4 regions of the Bacillus coreaensis genome follow, and region 2 is predicted to be linked to each of the others. Evidence: riboswitches for the same ligand, from Rfam matches in the RefSeq annotation. Region 2 holds a riboswitch; each other region holds the start of a gene.
What was found. Region 2 has a riboswitch for cyclic di-GMP ahead of ACQ5H4_RS16940 (amidase). Riboswitches for the same ligand answer to the same signal wherever they lie in the genome.

Region 1 (4,782 bases), on a different contig from region 2:
ATTGTTCTTCTGATACAGAGGCTATTTCAGCAGTATTATCAATGGATTGTTTTGAAATTTGGATGACCTGATCAATGGATGCATTTACTTGTTCCATACTTGTAGACATTTGTTCAGATACATTAGATAGTTCCTGTATTTCAGCACTCACATTTTCAATAGCAGTTATAATCATTCCAAATGCTTTTCCTGTATCTTCAACTAAAACCCTTCCTTTAGTTACTTCACTCGTTCCATTATTCATCATATCTACTGCCCGCACAACATCGCTTTGAATAAGCTGAACTAAGTTTGCAATTTGGCTTGCTGAAAGTCTTGATTGTTCTGCTAATTTCCTAACTTCATTTGCTACAACTGCAAATCCCTTCCCATGTTCTCCTGCCCTCGCCGATTCAATGGCCGCATTCAATGCCAACAGGTTTGTTTGGTCAGCTATACCTGTAATCACACCAATAATATCTCCTATTTGCTTAGAGTTACTATCTAATTCCCTAATCACTTTATTTGTTTCGTTTGTTGAATTATTTATAGACTCCATTTGTACTACTACTTTTTGTAGCATCTCATTTCCTGTATTTGCTTGAATTGCTGTTTCTGAAGTTGAATCTGCAACATTTGTAGAAGTAACTGATAGACGCTTGACTCCATTTAACATTTCGGACACTAATTTCGCACTTTCTCTTGTAGAACTCCCCTGTACTTCCGCTCCACTTGCCACTTCTTGTATAGCAGTTGTGATTGAAGTTATAGCTGAACTTGTTTGTTCAGCACTTGCCATTAACTCTTCAGCAGATGACGCTACAGTTTCCGATGTGTTGCTAACTTTGAAAATTAGCTCTCTTAAATTATTTACCATCAGATTAAAGGAATCTGTCAGATCCCCTATTTCATCTCTATTTCTAACCCTTATTTCATCAATTAGTAGATCACCATCTGCAATTTTTTTTGCAGATTTTGAGATTTTTTGAACAGGTAAAGATATATTTCTACTAATGTATAAAGCTATGAAAAGACCTGAAACAAGAGCTATACTGCTTATAATAACAATAAGCATTTTACTCGTTTTTGTGTCCTCTGAAAGTTTGTTGCTTGTCTCTGTCGTACTTGTCTCTTGAAATAAACGTGCTTTATCTCCAACCTCCGTAATTTTAGTTGCTAATCCATTTCCCTTTTCTACCATTAATTGTGTAATTTCATCATTCTTATTCTCATCTTTTAAAACAATTAGTTCATTAGCTAATTGAGTGTATTCCTTTTCTACGGCTACAAACTCATTAACTATTTCCTTCGCTTCGTTACTTACATTAAAACTTAGAAATTCTTCTACTACTTCGGAAAAATTTTGTGATGATTCCTGAAATTTTTGGAGAGTTTCTGTATTACTGTTTACTAAATAACCACGTAAGTATATCTGCTCTTTAAGTATGGTATTTTCCATTTCACTGATCAGCTTTGTCTTCTTGAAGCTATCCTCGATAACATTTTTATAATTTTTATCAACTATTGTAAATTGTACATACGCTATTATTGAAACTGTTGCCAGTAATAATAAGACAGTAGAAAATCCTAATATTAATTTCCTGCTTATATTAATTTTCATTTCTTTCTCTCCATTTCAGTACCTTCAGAGTGATAGCATTCATCACATAACTCAAATAACCTCAGATAGTTTTTCGTGATCCAATATTGTTATTAAATTACCTCTTCCTTCAGATACAACTAACATAATTAGGCGTACCAACTATCTCAGTTATATCTTTAATTTTTTCAATCGAATATTATTGGTTATATTAAAATCATAGTTACCTTTACCAACATTGAATATATATAAACTTCACAACATATCTCCTTTATAAAAAACCCTTCTTTTAATAATAAAAGAAGGGTTTTTTTGCAACTGGCTGACTTAGACTATTTATGCCCTTAACCCCTATAGTTTTGCGTCTCTATTTTTCAATAGATTTGCCCCTTTATTACTTTGAAAAATATATAGTATTATTTTACTATTTTCAAGTGGATATTCTGTGACATTTTTTCCACTGTGTACAAAAGACACCAATACTTTCCATTGTTTATTATAAACATATTTCAAATAAAGGATGTGATTTACAACACATTACTAATTTCAATTTAGAGGTTCAATTTTCTGAAATAATACAGTTATCGAGTTCCCTTTTTTGTTATAAATTACCCTATTTGCAATCTTATATATCATATAAATCCCTCTACCTCGTTCTTCATATAGACAGTCTGTTAGAAGAATATCTAACCCCTTATCATTAATTAGTTTTATCTTCTCCTCTATAAGAAAACCTCGACCATTGTCACTGACTTTAAAACCAAACTCCTTTTTACTGGTAAGAAACTGTATGTTTACAGGAAAACCGCCATGTTCAACTGCATTATTTACAGCCTCAATCATGGCATACTTAATTAAGTATGAAGACTTCAATTCAGTATGATTGTCTACCTCTTTTTCTATTACACATAGTATATTCTCATACTCACTCCTCTCTAAGAACTCATAATTAGAGATTACAAAAAGCATTAATATTTGAATGTATCAGAATCAATACTTGTCTTAAAAAATATTAGCCACTGAGCCCCAAAAAGAAGCAAAGAAAGAAGTATTATACATTTCTAAAAGCGAAATACGTATAGGAATTAGCAAAAACACTTACGATTCAAGCTACAGTGGTTATTATCAATAAAATCATATGTTAATCCTTGATCATCAAGTAAATAAAAGAGAGTGATGTTCTGCTCTATCTAAACCATGGTTTGGAACATCAAATACATTCCATAAAAATAAAATAAATAGAAAACATATTAGCCATGCAATCCATCACATAAAGTAATTGATATTCCTTCTTCTTACCTTCTGGGAACTTAGATAAAAAGATTATGGTAGTAGAAGGATATTTTATAAGCATTACAGACTAAAGAATAATAAACGTTCCTGCTTTTTTCATGCATTTTCCTCATTTGTGTATAAGCTGTGCATAGATTTTGAAAAAAAATAACGGGGAGTAGAGTTAAGGTTTACATATCGTTTTACCCGCTTCCTTTCCCACTTTTGCTCATGCTTTCCCTTCCTTCTTTTCCGTTGCGAAACCCTGTTTTATCTTGCTTTCCTCACACCTTTCTTCATGACATTTCTCTTGTTTCCCCTCTCCCTGTTCTCCCTTTCTTTTTCAGAAAAAAAGACCGAAGGTCTTCTGAATCGGATCAGGAAACCTTCGGTTTTGGGATGCTATTTTTATTTAAGGTACGTTATTTTGTTTAAAAGTCGGTATTTTTTTATAGAGACACAAATATACTCTTTGTCTCATTCAACTATACTACAATAACTCTTTTTCAAAAGTTTTTCATGGCATATCAAAGAGGAATAATTCAAACCTTAACCCTTAATAAAAAATCAAAAAATGATGAATTTTCCTTATTTTTATTTCTACTATGTGCAGTTAAAAATTACCTTTCATTTCCCACTCAATTTCCCGCTATTCCTTCGTTCGCTGGTTATAATAAAGTCTTTCTATTTCCCCACTTTTCCCTCGTTTCCACAAGAAAAGAACCCGTTTTTTCGGGCTTTTCTCACGCTTTTTTCCACGTTTTTATTCGAGTTAGAATAAAGTTTTTCTCTCACACTTTTTTCACGATTGTTGATATGTCGGGGATAACAGGCGTTTTTCTCTCACTTTTTTGTACAACTTTTTTCCTACTGTTGATAAGGTGTGGAAAAAGTTTATTATGCTTTGAAAATTTCTAAAAGTTAGTTACACTTTCCAAACAATCTTCGCCACCGCTTCACAATGAGTCGTATGCGGAAACATATCAACAGGCTGAACTTCAACCGTGCGATACCCACCATCCTCAAGCACTCTCAAATCCCGCGCCAAAGTAGCCGGATTACAAGAAACATAAACAACCTTCTTCGGCTTCATCTCAATAATGGTCTGCAGCAAGGCATCATCGCAGCCTTTTCTTGGTGGATCCACAACAAGTACATCCGCCACGATCCCTTCTTTGTACCAATTAGGAATCACGACCTCTGCCTCACCTACCGCGAACTCTACATTATCAATCCCATTTAAATCAGCATTCCGATTCGCATCCGCAATGGCTTCAGGGACAATTTCAACTCCGTACACCTTCTGGGCTTTTTGCGCTAGAAACAGTGAAATCGTTCCAATGCCACAATAAGCATCGATCACCGTTTCCTGACCACTCAATTCAGCATAAGTTAGGGCTTGGTCATAAAGCACCTTCGTTTGTTCCGGATTTACTTGGTAAAACGATCTTGAACTAATCGCGAATTTGACGTTGCCGATTAAGTCATAGATGACCTCTTCTCCCCATAACACACGGGTTTCGTCACCAAGAATAACATTGGTTTTCTTCGAGTTGACATTCTGGATAATCGATTTAACTCCTTCAACACTTTCAACGATTTCCTTAACGATCTTCTCCTTGTTTGGAAGCTCCGAGGTACGAGTGACAAGAACGACCATGACTTCCTTTGTGACTTGTCCATGGCGAGCCATGATATGTCGTAATGTTCCTTTATGACGCTGCTCGTTGTAGGCCGTGACTCCGTATTTCGTACAGATTCTCTTTACTGCTTGTACGACCTCGTCATTTTTTTCCTGCTGAATCATACAAGCTTCCATGTCGATGATTTCATGGCTGCGCTGTTGATAAAAACCGGCAATCAAGCCACCTTCACGTTCACCTACAGGAACCTGTGCTTTGTTTCGGTATCTCCAAGGCTCACTCATGCCT
Region 2 (4,782 bases):
TGGCCTTAATCGAGTAACTAGCATAATAAGCGGAGAATTTCCGGTTAGATGCAGAATGGAGCGGATTTCGGAGGTAAATAAGGGGAGGTTTTCCGCTTATGCAAAGCAAAATCTCCTATTTTGGGATTTTTTGAGCCATTAGGCGGAATCTCTCCGTTTATTTAAGCTTTTTTTAATAACAATTACTAATTAATCGGAATTTCTCCGTCTATTTTTCAGCTCGGGTGCTTAACCTGATCCCTCAACTGATAAGTGCGGACCCTCTTAAACCTAAATGTGGGAATCAGCAGCTTTTTATCGACCAGTTTTAATTGTACAATACTTAATCATGTTAATTACTACAAGACGTATGCAAATTCATACGTCTTGTCTTGTGTATTTTAATTAATAAAGTACCCAAAAAACGGAACCCTTTAGTTATTGGCCTGCTAGCTTTTTTTTAAGCTTCTTGTAATTGCTTTTCATCAATAAGTGTTTTTGCGGCTCTTAACCCTAATAAGTAACTGTCACATCCAAAACCGCTAATCTGACCTTGAGCAATTTCTGCAAATACAGAACGATGTCTAAATTCATCTCTTGCATGGATATTAGACATATGAATCTCAATAAACGGTACTTCTAAAATATCTAAAGCATCGCGAATTCCGTAGCTATAGTGGGTCCAGGCACCAGCATTAATAATCACTGCATCGACTTTTTCACGATAGGCTTGATGAATGCGATCTACCATCTCTCCCTCACAGTTCGTTTGGAATGTTTCAAGTTCTAGATCTAACTCTTCTGCTAACTTTTTCATGTTTTCATTAATTTCATCTAGGGTAATCGTTCCATACACCTTCGGATTACGTTTTCCAAACATATTAAGATTCACACCGTTTAGCATAAGCACCTTTTTCATCATAGATTCCCTCTTCCTCTTGCTCATTATTTCACAAACTTGTTTATACGACTATTCTAAAACAGACAATCCATAAATACCAATCGGTTTTTTGGTGAGATCTATAGGCTTACCCTATGAAAAATAAAAAAAAGAGTCTTAGTTAAGTGAATTTCTTTCAATATAACTTTTAAACTTTTCCACTACAGGTGATAGGTAACGATTCTTTACACTCGCCATGTAGATAATTTGTTCTGGGAGCGGCTCCTGAAAAGGTAGAACTTTAATGTCAAACAGGTCTAAGGTGGAGGATCGCGGAAGGATTCCCACTCCTTGTTTGGCTGCCACTAAGCCCACCAATGCCGTATCTTCTGCTACTTCACAAGATATATATGGAGTGATCCCGGCATCCGTAAATAATTGATCGATTACGGGACGAAATAGACTTTTCTTGTTAAAACAAATGAATTTTTCCTCAGCAATATCCATTAATTCCACGGAATCCTTGGATGCTAACGGATGATCTTTATGAGTGATGAGTACAATATCTCTCTTCATTAATGGAATAAAATCAATTTCTGGTTCATGTTCCGCATACGTACAAAAAGCAAGGTCATAATTTTCTTCCTTTAAGCCTTGGATGATATTCTGTGTGGTTCCTTGAATACAAGAAAAGGTTACTTGTCCGCCCTCATTTTCTTCCATAAAAGACTGAATAATCGATGGGACAAAATCGGCTCCTAAGGAGAAAATGAATGCTAAGTCAATGATACCCGTATTGGCATTGGTGAGCTTTTGAAGATTCCTTTCACCCTTTTCAAGCTCCTCTAATCCATTTTCCACATAGGTTAAAAAATAGTGGCCGTATTTGGTCAGCTTAATATTTCGACCAACCTTTTCAAATAACTTGATACTTAATTCTTTTTCAAGCTCGCCGATTGCCTGGCTAAGACTTGGTTGTGTGATATATAGCTGAGCGGCTGCTTTTGTATAATGCTGTGTTTTGGCTAGCACACGAAAATATTGTAAATGTTTCAGGTTCATAAACAGAGCCCTCCCTGTTTCCAAGCTTTAAACAAAGTATATGATGTTTTTTAGGTAAGAAAAAGGACTGAATATGAACAAAAAAGCACTCTTTGAGTGCTTTCTTTTGTTCTTTATTTCATGGTTTTCCAGCTTCCCACATGGTGGATTGCCAGTCCCTTATATCCAAGAGTGGTTCCGTAATGGGAGGCAACCAAATCAAGCTGCTCATTCATGTAGGCTTCCCCTTCTTCAAAAAAGGAAATTATATCGCCTTCGTCTGTTGCACCTGTTTCTACACCGATGACTAATGCCTTATTGTGTTTGCCGGCAAAGGCTATTTCATTTTTGACGATTTCAATGATAGCTGGGGCGGTATCACGGTAGGCCATAATCGTTACACTATTCGTTTTTGTAATAACCCACTCTGCTAGATTTCCTTTGCCAAACGTATTGTTGTAAGACACTTCATCAAACCAGAATGGCAGGTCGGCTTCAAGAGGTAGTTTTAATGTGTCAGCAGAGGCACTCGCTTTAGTTATTAATTCTTGATAACTTTTAACAGTTGCCGCTCGTTTCGTATTCCAACCGCTATATAAGTAAGGCTCTACATCTAAATGAATACCCGTAAATTTTTGAGAAGCGGTTGACCCAGCTTGATAGGTTTTTAACCAGTTCATTAACGCATCTTGATTTCGATATCCTTTTGGAGCTACCCAGCTTGGTGCTCCGTCTAGAGCATATACTTTTATCCCTTTTACTGATGCCTTCGTAGTAAAGCTACGGTACACATTCATTGGGATATCACGATCGATTTGTACATAGACTTTGTTGATTTGCTTTTGTTCGAGAAAGCTTATTGTTCCCTCTTCATCACTAACAATTTCCCACGGATTCCATAGCCAGGTGGAGCGATCTACAGTAGAAGCACTCATTTTTGATCCAAAGCCTCCTATTGAAAAAAGCAACACAACAATCATTGATACTACTAGCTTTTTCATTTCAAGTTCCCCCATTCTGCCAGCCGAGGCTCACAAAATGAGACCTGGCAACCTGACAACCATTCGCTAGATCAAGCGATTAGGCTCACGGCTTTGCGTCCTTCCCTTTCGGAGAAGTTTGCCTTTTACAGTTTTTCTTTTATTATACTTTATTAAAACCAACTTTTGTCTCAGGTATTTTTACCCAATCAGCAATTTTCTTAATCTTTTTATAATGAAGAAAGATAGAACTCCGATGAAGGCAATGTACAACTCAATAATCCATAAGCTTTTGATGTATCCAGTTTGGTAGAAGGCTAAAGGAAAATCAATTGCCGCATGAGCGATAATTGCGAGCAGTACGTATTGGAACTTCTTTTTAATGACCGCTAGTAAAACAAGTAAAGTGAAAGCGATTTGCATAAAGAGAGCAAAGAAACGCTCTGGTATTCCCCATAGGTAGTGAGAAACTCCTTGATTTAATAATGTTTCTTTAATGGTTGCTGCTTGATCACTCGGAAGACTAGCTCCGATAGAGGCATCAAATGTACCTGCATTGATCATCGTTGCAAAGAGAAGGAATGGTACAACCGTTGAAAGGGCAATAACTACGGCTTCAATGCCACCCCAGCCTACCCCGAAAGACAGCCCACCTTTGTAATCCTGATATTTTTTCAACAGCCAGATAAATAAGATATAGCGCCCTACTTCCTCAAATATCCCTGCCGCAAAACCGCCGTATAATCCAAATAACCATGGATGTTCCGCATAGTTTGGAAAATTGGTTATGGCTGCAACATGAAGAAGTTTCTCTAATACTTGAGTGATAATAACAAACCCGATGCTACCTATTATTAACGGCTTGAGTGAAATTCCTACCTGTTTTTTTGTTATTAGAATGGCGTTAGTAAATAGAAGAATGGAAAAAATAATAACTGCGACCATGCTTAAGATTGTTGCATTGCTAATCATCGTAAATCCCCCCTTGTTTTTATTATCATTATTGATAATGATAATATTAAAGTAAGAGTTATATTCTGTCAATGGGGTTTTGTTCTTTTTTCCAATTAAAAAAGCACCTCTTTAATGAAGTGACCCCATAAAGTTAGACATTTATTTCATCAGGCAACTCTTAAGGTCTGAGTCCGAGTCCGGTATTGTACCGGACTCAGACCTTTTAATTTGGCTTTAATCCTTTTGTTATTGTAGTAATCAATATATTCTTCTAATTCAATTTTAAAATGTTCTACACTTTCAAACTCTTGAGTATATAAAAATTCCGATTTTAGAATGCCGAAAAAGTTCTCTATTACTGCGTTATCGTAACAGTTTCCCTTACGTGACATACTTTGTGTAATCTCATTTTCTTTTAAAGCTTTTTGATATTGGGGCATCTGATAATGCCAGCCTTGGTCTGAGTGGATTAGTAATTTGTGTCCATCTGTCAGTCTTTCAAATGCCTTTTTCAACATCTTTGATACAAGAGAATATCTTGGTTTTGATTCGATAGTATAGGCTATAATTTCTCCATTAAATAAATCTAACATCGGTGACAAGTACAGCTTTTCACCAAACAATTTAAACTCAGTAATATCTGTAACCCATTTTTCATTCGGGCTTTCAGCCTTGAAGTTACGGTCAAGTATATTGGGTGCTATCTTACCAACCTTCCCTTTATAAGAACGATATTTCTTCATTCGAACAATACTTTTTAGCCCTAACTCTTTCATGAGGCGTTGGACTTTTTTGTGATTAACGTTATGTCCTTGGTTCTTTAGCTCATCCTTAATACGACGATAACCATATCGCCCTTTGTGATCATGATAGATTGCTTGAATCATGATTTTTAATTCTATATCTTTGTCTGGTCGGCTAAATAGCTTCACGTAATAATAGTATGTA
Region 3 (4,782 bases), on a different contig from region 2:
TCTCTAACAGGATACGGATTAATGGCTGTAACCCACCACTTTGTAGATCACTAGATTTAAATGCCGAAGTTTGATTTAATTGCTTAATAATGGTAATAATATTTTCCACATTCCTGTTGATAATCCCCAGCAGATGCCCTAATTCTGTTACAAGTAAATTATTTTTCCCTGCTGATACTTCCGATCCGATAATGGTTCCATTTGCTTGAATAGCTCCTGAGGAAATAAGGATTGCATTTGTGACTGTCTTTTGAACATATAAATCTCCTTCAGCCTCAACAATCATGTTATTTTCAACTTCACCAAATATTTCTACATCTCCAGAAAAGCGGATATTGCCACTTGATAAGTCAACATTCCCTTTATGTGTAAGTTTCTGGAATATTTTTACCCGAAGCAACTGACCTCTCCGTTCTATAAAAGGACGTCCTGATTGCGTTGCAACGATTTTGTTAGCCACTTTCACTACCCCTGTTCCAGCAATGAAAATAGTTGGATAAACTCGTTTCGGAGGAATGGGTTCATCTGTTACTGTATATCCTGGCTCTCCTGGTGTATGTTGATGTATGATTCCAATTACCTGTCCTCTCTCAACATTTGGAATTGTAATGGTTTCACGAAAATCCACCCTACCATCTTCTTTTTCCTTCGGCCCCTTCTGCATCTCTACATCGACTTTCAGTTCAACCCAACCATCAGTTCCTTCTTTAGGGGCAAGCCCCGAAGCAATCTCAAACGTTGAAGGAACCAATGCATCAATTGCTTTTTGAATTTGGCCTTTGTTAATCCCCTGTTTAACACCCATTTCTTCAAGTTTTTGCATAACCTCTGGAAAAGTTAGTGTATTATTTACCTCTTTTTTCTCAATAGCTGATACATCTAGATGATTATTTGGTTCAATATCTGGGATTGTCCGAATAATGCGATAACCTGGTTCTATAGATAACTGAGCTTTTAACTTTTGATTATCAAGTGTTACTTTCCATTTCGTTTCGGACTCAACATTTTCCCCTTCGATGTCGTATAGATCCAAATCAGAAATGACCGCCGTTTTCTCATTAACAAGTAAATTATTTCTATACAATTTAATTCCAGGTTGAATAGTAATTGTAGGAAAATGATTTGCTGATGCTTTGAAATTTATTCTTCCATTCGATATCCAAACCTTTCCTTGAAGTGGATCTAATTCAACCTGTTTCGTATGGTCTTCATATAATATGTTTTTCGAATTCTCTTCTTCTTCAAAACTTTCTTCTTCAATCATTTCATTTAAAAGATCTTCAATTTCAGGTGTGGAAGAAGTTAAAACCTTTGTTAACTTTACGACTGACTTTTTTGATCCTATGCCCAATATTCCTTTTGTGCCCTGCTCAATAATCTCAATATTTACTTTATCCCTCGTTGTATCTAGTATCTCAAGACCAACATGTATCGCTTCGTTTATGCTATTCCCTTTTGATAATATACTTTGCATGAAAGAATCCCTCCTAACCAATAACAGGGGAATTTAGGCTGGTAATATCAGCCTTTTGTTGGCTTATTTTTAATAAAACCATTGTGATATCATCTTTTTGAGGAACGCCCTCTGTAAATTGCTCTATTGATTTCATGACACATTTCTCAAGTTCTCCTACCCCTAGATCTTTGTTTTGTATCAATGTTTGAATTAGCCTTTCCAATTTATATCGTTCACCCGTATCATTTTGGGCTTCAATAATTCCATCTGTATAGAAAAAGATTGTATCTAATTCTTCAAGATATACATTATTTTCTTTATACACTTGATTTGGTAGTCCCCCAACCATAATTCCTTTTACATTTGGTAGTTCCTCAATATTATTGCTTTTCCCCTTAATATAAAGAGGGAGATTATGCCCCGCATTGGCGTACGTTAATATTCCTGTTTTAGGGTTCCAATCTGCACAAAAAAGAGTGACAAATGACTTTAATGTTCTTAGATCTTCATAGAGCGCTTGGTTCATAGCCGTTAATGTTTCACCAGGACCTTGAGTACTTTCAGCAGCACTCCGAAAAGCGCCTCTAGTTAATATCATTAACATGGCAGCCGGTATCCCTTTCCCCATTACATCACCGATAACAATCCGAATGTTTCCATTAACTAAAAGATAAAAATCATAATAATCACCACCGATTAGTCGAGCAGGAAGAGATGAACCTGATACTTCCCCACCTTCAAAGGTAGGAGTTTTTCCATTAAGAAGTTGAGACTGAATATTTCTTGCTAAATTTATTTCTCTTTGTAAAGACTTATCAAAGACATTTTGTTTGTCATCCGTTTTAGTAGGATAATTGTATGTGAGGCTATCAAAATACATTAAACAACCTCCCTTTGTATCGTATCTAAAATACGATACACTCCTACAGTTTCAAATATTTGGTGAGTTAGTTCATTCATTCCTAAAAGTTTAAGTTGAAAATTATTTTCCTGTGACAAATAAATAGAGTTTATTATTGAACCTATACCTGTAGAATCAATAAAATCTAAATCACTAAAGTCAAAAATTAAGGTATTGATACCCTGAGTTTCTTCTAGTAGTGGATCAATAACATTCGCAGTCGATATATCTAAAATCCCTTTAAATTTAAAAACAGTTGTTGTCCCCTGTTCTTCCTTTTCTATTACTAATCCCATTTTCTCTACCTCCTTATGAAGTATTTAATCTCTATAAGAGATAGACCCAAAGCATATTGTTTCTAACTTAATAGGTGCAAAAAAGCTCACCAAAAAGATTGGTGAGCTCTAATAGAATAGGGTAGACTGCCTCCTATCTTATTATTCCAACCCTTTCGGAAACCCGGCGATCATTGCTGAACCTAGCTTTAGACCCGTAGCTTTGCGTCCTTATTTTTCAATAAGTTTGCCATTATCGATGGTTTATTTATTAAGTATATCGTCGTCTTTTTGAATCATTTAAATGGTAAATCTAGGTTAATCATCTAGCAAAAGCAGGAATGTTCTTACCATTTGAAATAAAATTTACAAACTGCTTTTCTTCCAATGGTTTACTAAATAAGTAACCTTGAATAAAGTGACAATTCATTTTTTTTAACATTTCCCACTGTTCAATCGTTTCAACACCCTCCGCAACGACCTTTAAATTAAACCCTTTTGCCAGTAAATGAATGCATTCTACTATGATGGAATCTTCTTCGTTTTCTATTATATTTTTTATAAAAGACTTATCAATTTTTAAAAACTGAACCTTAAGCTTTTTCAGATGACTGATGGAAGTAAATCCTGTACCAAAATCGTCAATCGAAATAGATATTCCTAAATCTTTTAGCGAATCAATATTGGAGAAAACAGACGCATCCATCTCAAGCATGGAATTCTCTGTAATCTCTATTTCTAATAAACTAGGGCTTACTTGATATTTTTGTAAATATTTTAAAACTATTGGAATAAAATCCGCCCTCTTCAATGTTTTTGCAGATAGGTTAATGGAAATAGGGACTCTTTTAACTCCTGTTCCTTCCCATTTTATAAGCAAGCTGCAAACTTTTTGGAGAATCCATACACTCATTTCATCTATCAAACCGCTCTCTTCTGCCAAAGGGATAAATTCCATTGGAGAAATTACTCCCCATATAGGATGATTCCATCGGATAAGCGCTTCTGCTCCTTTAATTTCCCCTGTATATGTATCCACTCTCGGTTGATAGTTAAGGATGAATTCTTCTCTTACTAATGCTTTCTTTAAATCACTTTCCATTTCATAAAGCTAATATTCCTGGGAAATCCGGTCATTGTTATCAACTGTTTTTGGAATAGATTCAAACATGGTCACTGCACTTCCCCCAATTTATGATTTGGTCTGTTAGACATATGGCTGGAGAATGATCTATTTTATAGAATAAATTTATTAACACATCTAACTCTTGGCTGCAGGTAACAACTTTTTCATTTGTTAATTCTAGCTCAGAAGCTATTTCTAAAAGTAATTTCTTCTTTATGTCAATTTCTTCAAGCAACCTAACTTTTTTCCGTCCTATCATTGCCAATTATATGGACTTAATCATAATTCTCTAAAAGATATAGTAGGTTTTTCATATTTTAAGATATTAAAAAACCCTTGCGTTTTATCGCAAGGGCCTTACTTAATCTATTTATGCTTTGACTGCTAACTCAACTACACGGCGTGCAGATGCTTTTACTTCTTCTAAACCTGCAGCAATGATTTCTTGTGCTTTATCTGGCATCGCATTATGTCCTTCGATAATCACTTCATCAATGATTTGCATTCCAAACACTCCACCAAAAACATTACGCATATAGTTCACAGCCATTTCCATCGGTGCTGCTTCAGGCGCTGAATAAACCCCTCCGCGTGCATTTAGGAATATGGCCTTCTTTTCTGGCATTAAGCTTACTAGGTTACCAGAAGCATCATATTTAAATGCGAAGCCTGCTGCGTATACATAATCAATAAACGTTTGTAATTTTGCAGGGATCGTTAAATTCCATAACGGAAACGCAAACACAACAACATCTGCGCTTGAAAGTGCATCCATTGCTTTTTGTTTTGCAGCTAACAAACGTGATTCAACGTCAGTTAGTTCTCCACCATTTTGAACCTTACCAAATGCATCAAAAAGGTCTTGACCAAAATATGGTGTATCCTCTTCAAACACATCATAAGTAGTAACGTTTACGTCTTTCCCTTCTAACTCCGTCATAAACGTTTCGTACATCTTACTAGAAATCGCCTCAGAAGCAGGGCGGTTATTTGCTTTTACTACTAAAACATTCATTTACATTCT
Region 4 (4,782 bases), on a different contig from region 2:
AATCGAGTGGGCTGTGATTCGTACCCCTTTGTTGGCAAATGTAGAATAAGCCTGTGCCATTGCTAAAGGTGATACTCCTTTGTGTAAGCCGCCAAGTGTCATACCAGCTGTTTGGTCTTCTTCCTCCAACGAAATACCAAAGCGTTCCACGGCATTGACCCCATATTTCACTCCCATTTTCTGAAGGAGCCATACAGGAGGCACATTATAGGAGTTAACCAAGGCATCATACATCGTTACCTCTCCACGGAAACGTTTATCATAATTCAATGGTTGATATCCATTAATGTCGATAGGGCGATCCTGCAGTTTATCAAATATGTCATATCCTTGTTCAAGGGCAGGTGTATACGCAGCTAATGGCTTCATTGTAGATCCTGGCTGACGCTCTAATTGAGTCGCATGGTTAAAGCCTCTAAACACATGTTCCCCTCTACCTCCGACAAGGGCGGTGATTCCTCCTGTAGCGGGGGCGATAAAGGCTGCCCCACTTTGAAGCAGCTGATCAGACGTACTTTCAGGAAATAGGCTATTATCGTCATACACTTCTTCAGCCGCATTTTGAATGACTGGATTTAGTTCTGTATAAATTCTTAGACCACCTGAAAGAATCTCGTTTTCAGTTAGTTCATATTGTTCAATCGCTTCTGCAATGATATGGTCAACATAATAAGGGTATTTCCCTTTATAACCATCGATTTTTTTTCCTTCTAAAACGATTGTCTGTTCTTTTGCCTCGTTTCGTTCCGCTTCCGTAATATAGCCTTCTTCTTCCATAAGTGATAAAACAAGATCTCTTCGTTCTACCGATCGGTCCATATCCTTAAATGGAGACAAAATGGACGGGGCTTTTATTAATCCCGCTATCATAGCTGATTCCCCAAGAGTTAATTCACTAACATCCTTTCCAAAGTACGTCTGGGCAGCACGTTGGATTCCCCATGCCCCTTCACCAAAGTAGATTTGGTTTAAATATCTCTCCATAATTTCATCTTTTGAATACTTTTGTTCAATTCTTTTTGTAATAATAAGTTCTTTAAACTTTCTAGTATATGTTCGTTCTTGTGTTAAAAAAGCATTTTTAGCTAGCTGCTGTGTTAATGTACTACCTCCAGCCACGATTTCTCCACTCAGGGTGTTTTTTATCAAAGCCTTCGCAATGGCAAAATAGTTAATTCCATCATGCTTATAAAACCTCTGGTCCTCTGTTGCAATCACCGCATGTACAACAGTGTCCGGTATTTTCTCAATACTAACGCCTTCAATATTAGATGATGCAATTTTACTTGCGACCTCTCCCCTTTGATCAAAAATGATGGTTGGTTGTGGTGCAGGTTCTTCTAACTTGCTCACGTCTGTTGTCCAGATTAAGATGTTAAAAATCATAAAGAAAACGAGAGCCATACCTATAATTGCCGAAAGTATCTTGATTTTTGCGCTCTTTGAAGTAAAGGCACTCCAAGAAAACTTTGAGGTCTTCCTTTGTTGTCGTCTTTCCATTCTTCCCACGAAAAATTCTCCCACCTTTTGCTTAAAAAGTTAACTATTATGTTATACCCGATTTAGTAAAAATAAAATATCTGGGTTATTTTATAAAAAACAGCTTGAAGGTTTATACTACTTCATTTCTGGATACTCCTCACAGTGAATTTTTACCTGTATATTAAAATCCTTCCCGATAGTAAGATAGAAGTAGGAAATATCCGATAAGGGCAAACTTATAGAAATATAAGGACGCAAAACTACAGGGGCTAAGGTCAAATGAACTATGCCTGCCAGTTACCGAAGAGAATGTAGGACTACAGGACTATTCTTCGGGACTAGTCCTTTTTGTTTCAATAAAAGTCTTATGGATAAAGATTACTAAATTTATTCCAGGGAGAAAAATGGATGAAAAGAAAATGGACCGCTCCACTCGTTATCTCAAGTATGTTTTTGTTTGGTAACTCTGTACTTGCCGAGGAAACCGCCGACAGTTACGATCCAGGAACAACGCCTGATCAATTTATCTATACCATTGATCGATTAGTAGAAGACATTCAACTATTCCTTGCATCTAATGGATCAGAAGAAACAGATTTACTCCTTCAATTTGCGGAAGAACGTATCGCAGAGGCAAAGGCCATGTCCGAAGAAGAAAAACAAGTATTTGTTCAAGAAGCTATTGAAGACTATCTAAAAATACTTACAGATGCTGAAGAAACAATTGCTGAAATGATAATAAATGAAGAGATGAATGAGGAACAGGTTTTAGAATTAGATGAAAAGCTTGAAGATTCAATTGAATTAAATGAAGAAGTTGGCGAACTACTAGATGAAAGCTTACTAGAAGACGTTGAGGAGAAACAACAAGTTCTAGCCAAACTCCCTTCGATTGTAAATGCACTTGATGAAACAAAAGTAAAAGAGTTACGTGATTCCGGTTTGGGATATGGCCAAATTGTACAGGTATTTATCCTAGCTAATGCAACAGATAAGACCGTTGAGGAAGTTGGTGCTCTTTTTAATGGGGAAAACAAGGGATTTGGAGATGTTGCAAAGGAACTAGGCATCCATCCGTCTGAACTATCGAATGGAAAAAAGAAGGCTCCTAAACAAACCGTGTCCACTATAGAACAAGAGGAACAAATAAACCCAGATGTAGAAGGAACTGACGAAGAAAAGACAGAAACCGATGAAGTAAAGACAGAAGCAATTTCGGATAGCACTGAGGTTCAGTTAGCTTCTGTTGCAAAAAAGGAAAAATCTGTTCAGCAACCTTCAGAAGAACAACAAAAAGAAGAAACAAAACCCTTAGAAGAAGAACAACGCAAAGCAGCGGAAAAGCAAAAAGAAGAAGTAAATCGCTTAGCAGAAGAACAGCGTAAAGCTGCCGAAAAGCAAAAAGAAGAAGCCAAACGTCTAGCGGAAGAACAGCGTAAAGCTGCCGAGAAGAAAAGAGAAGAAGCCAATCGTCTAGCGGAAGAACAGCGTAAAGCTGCCGAGAAGCAAAGAGAAGAAGCGAAACGTCAAGCCGAGCAACAAAGCAAAAGTAACGAAAAGAACAAAGATTAATCTGTCAGCCACTGATTATTCAGTGGCTACTTTATTTTTTGTCAAATGAAAAAGCAGTGAAAATTCACTGCTTTTACCAACCCACTTATTTCTGTCCATGATTATTCTGATGATTTTGTTCTGTTTCACCTGAAGTACTTACAAGCCCATAACCTGTTGAACTTATTTCTAATTTTTGCTCGTTCTCTTCACTAATAGATAAAAGGCTTTTGTACTCATTGTTTTCTTTCGTCATGATGTGCCTCCAAATCTTAATATGTTTATATAGTGCGTCATAAGAAAAAGTTTATGACATGAGAGTCGAAAAATCAGAAACTTTCGCGTCATAAGTTATGCAAAAAGAGCATGAACTTTAATAGTTCCATGCTCCCCACAAACTTTTTTAATAATTAAACCGACTTCTTGAACCAACAATAACTAAAATTGCCGGAATGGTACAAATAATCATACCTAAAAAGGCAAGATTCGGGGAAATCTCATACAAGAATCCACCTATCAGTGTTAATACAGCGGTGCTTAAGCTTAAAGCAATCGCAGAATAAATTCCTTGAGCATTTGGAATTTGTTCCTTTGGTAGATTCTTAGTGATATAAGTAATAAACGCGTAATGTGCCACTCCAAAGGATAAAGCATGTAAACCTTGAGAAAGAATAAATACCCAGATATTGGGGAACAAAAACAAAAGGATCCACCTTAAAGTAGAACCTGCTGCCGCTAGCAATAATAAGGAGGATGTATTCCATTTTTGAAACAAGGAATCTGCTTTCATAAAGTAAAAGATTTCAAAAATGACCGCTATGTTAATAATCAAACCGATATAATATTGATTCACTTGTAAGTCTTGTAAATAAATATATCCATAGTTGTAATAAGAAGCATGTGCTCCTTGTAATAACACAACAATGAGTAATACGATCGGAAAGCTTTTAACTTCTAATAATTTCTGGACAGATAATGCCCCTTTTCGATTTTGTTTGGATGGTGCCTCTAATAAAATAGGCGGTGTTGGTAAAAAAGACATAATTAGCATGAAACCAAGACCGACAAACATACTCCACAATATGGCTTGCTCTCCCCACTGCCCTGTTAACATACTAATAATAAAAACAGAGACAACAAATCCAATCGATCCGTATTTACGACTTTTTCCATAATGTATTCCATGTTGACTTACTAACACTGCCGCGGCACTTTCGACAGCAGGCAAAAGTGTCGGATAAACAGCACTAAATAGGATCGTTACAACGAATAAGGTTGTAAACGAAGAAGATGGAATATAAAGAACGGTGGAAATGAGTGAGATAACCGTCAAACTCAGAATTACCTTATGAGCACTTAAAAACCTTGACGCAAAAGGAAAAGCGAACAGCGTTGAAAGTCCTCTTGCCACTAATCCTACTCCCATAATTAGACTTGCTTCAGAAACGCTTAATCCTTTATCTTGTACGAGCCATCCTGTCCAATAGGGTAAGAATGCACCCCATGTAATAAAAAATACAAAGAAATTTCGTGAAAGCCAATGTTGTATATTCATTTTTATACCTCCGTGATTCTTGCATCATAACACGAACATACATACAATAATATGAGATATCTCATATTTTCTCGGAGGAATTTATGCAATTTTTAGTTGAACCTTTACGTAATTACTATCTTACACAATACCCAATAGAATCCTTGTTCTCCTTTCCCATCACACCTTATATACAAGTGTGTCAATTTGAACGA

Region 1: another riboswitch for cyclic di-GMP. It lies ahead of ACQ5H4_RS17685 (methyl-accepting chemotaxis protein); the one in region 2 lies ahead of ACQ5H4_RS16940 (amidase).
Region 3: another riboswitch for cyclic di-GMP. It lies ahead of ACQ5H4_RS22165 (STAS domain-containing protein); the one in region 2 lies ahead of ACQ5H4_RS16940 (amidase).
Region 4: another riboswitch for cyclic di-GMP. It lies ahead of ACQ5H4_RS19425 (DUF5667 domain-containing protein); the one in region 2 lies ahead of ACQ5H4_RS16940 (amidase).

The regions. Positions count from the first base shown of each region.
Region 1 is NZ_JBOCCY010000013.1:77,295-82,076, forward strand. It holds gene ACQ5H4_RS17685 (methyl-accepting chemotaxis protein) at 1-1,600, opposite strand, end outside; cyclic di-GMP riboswitch class I at 1,890-1,977, opposite strand; gene ACQ5H4_RS17690 (ATP-binding protein) at 2,126-2,548, opposite strand; gene rlmD (23S rRNA (uracil(1939)-C(5))-methyltransferase RlmD) at 3,777-4,782, opposite strand, start outside.
Region 2 is NZ_JBOCCY010000012.1:43,192-47,973, forward strand. It holds gene aroQ (type II 3-dehydroquinate dehydratase) at 440-898, opposite strand; gene ACQ5H4_RS16935 (LysR family transcriptional regulator) at 1,037-1,921, opposite strand; gene ACQ5H4_RS16940 (amidase) at 2,035-2,901, opposite strand; cyclic di-GMP riboswitch class I at 2,945-3,034, opposite strand; gene ACQ5H4_RS16945 (YhfC family intramembrane metalloprotease) at 3,082-3,852, opposite strand; one part of gene ACQ5H4_RS16950 (IS3 family transposase) at 4,002-4,782, opposite strand, start outside.
Region 3 is NZ_JBOCCY010000024.1:47,977-52,758, reverse strand. It holds gene ACQ5H4_RS22175 (flagellar assembly protein A) at 1-1,474, opposite strand, end outside; gene ACQ5H4_RS22170 (PP2C family protein-serine/threonine phosphatase) at 1,488-2,336, opposite strand; gene ACQ5H4_RS22165 (STAS domain-containing protein) at 2,336-2,653, opposite strand; cyclic di-GMP riboswitch class I at 2,808-2,894, opposite strand; gene ACQ5H4_RS22160 (putative bifunctional diguanylate cyclase/phosphodiesterase) at 2,955-3,734, opposite strand; gene ACQ5H4_RS22155 (Spo0E family sporulation regulatory protein-aspartic acid phosphatase) at 3,796-4,017, opposite strand; gene ACQ5H4_RS22150 (FMN-dependent NADH-azoreductase) at 4,129-4,773, opposite strand.
Region 4 is NZ_JBOCCY010000017.1:28,867-33,648, forward strand. It holds gene ACQ5H4_RS19420 (transglycosylase domain-containing protein) at 1-1,500, opposite strand, end outside; cyclic di-GMP riboswitch class I at 1,702-1,787, shown strand; gene ACQ5H4_RS19425 (DUF5667 domain-containing protein) at 1,891-3,054, shown strand; gene ACQ5H4_RS19430 (hypothetical protein) at 3,140-3,289, opposite strand; gene ACQ5H4_RS19435 (3-phenylpropionate MFS transporter) at 3,437-4,588, opposite strand; gene yeiL (transcriptional regulator YeiL) at 4,672-4,782, shown strand, end outside.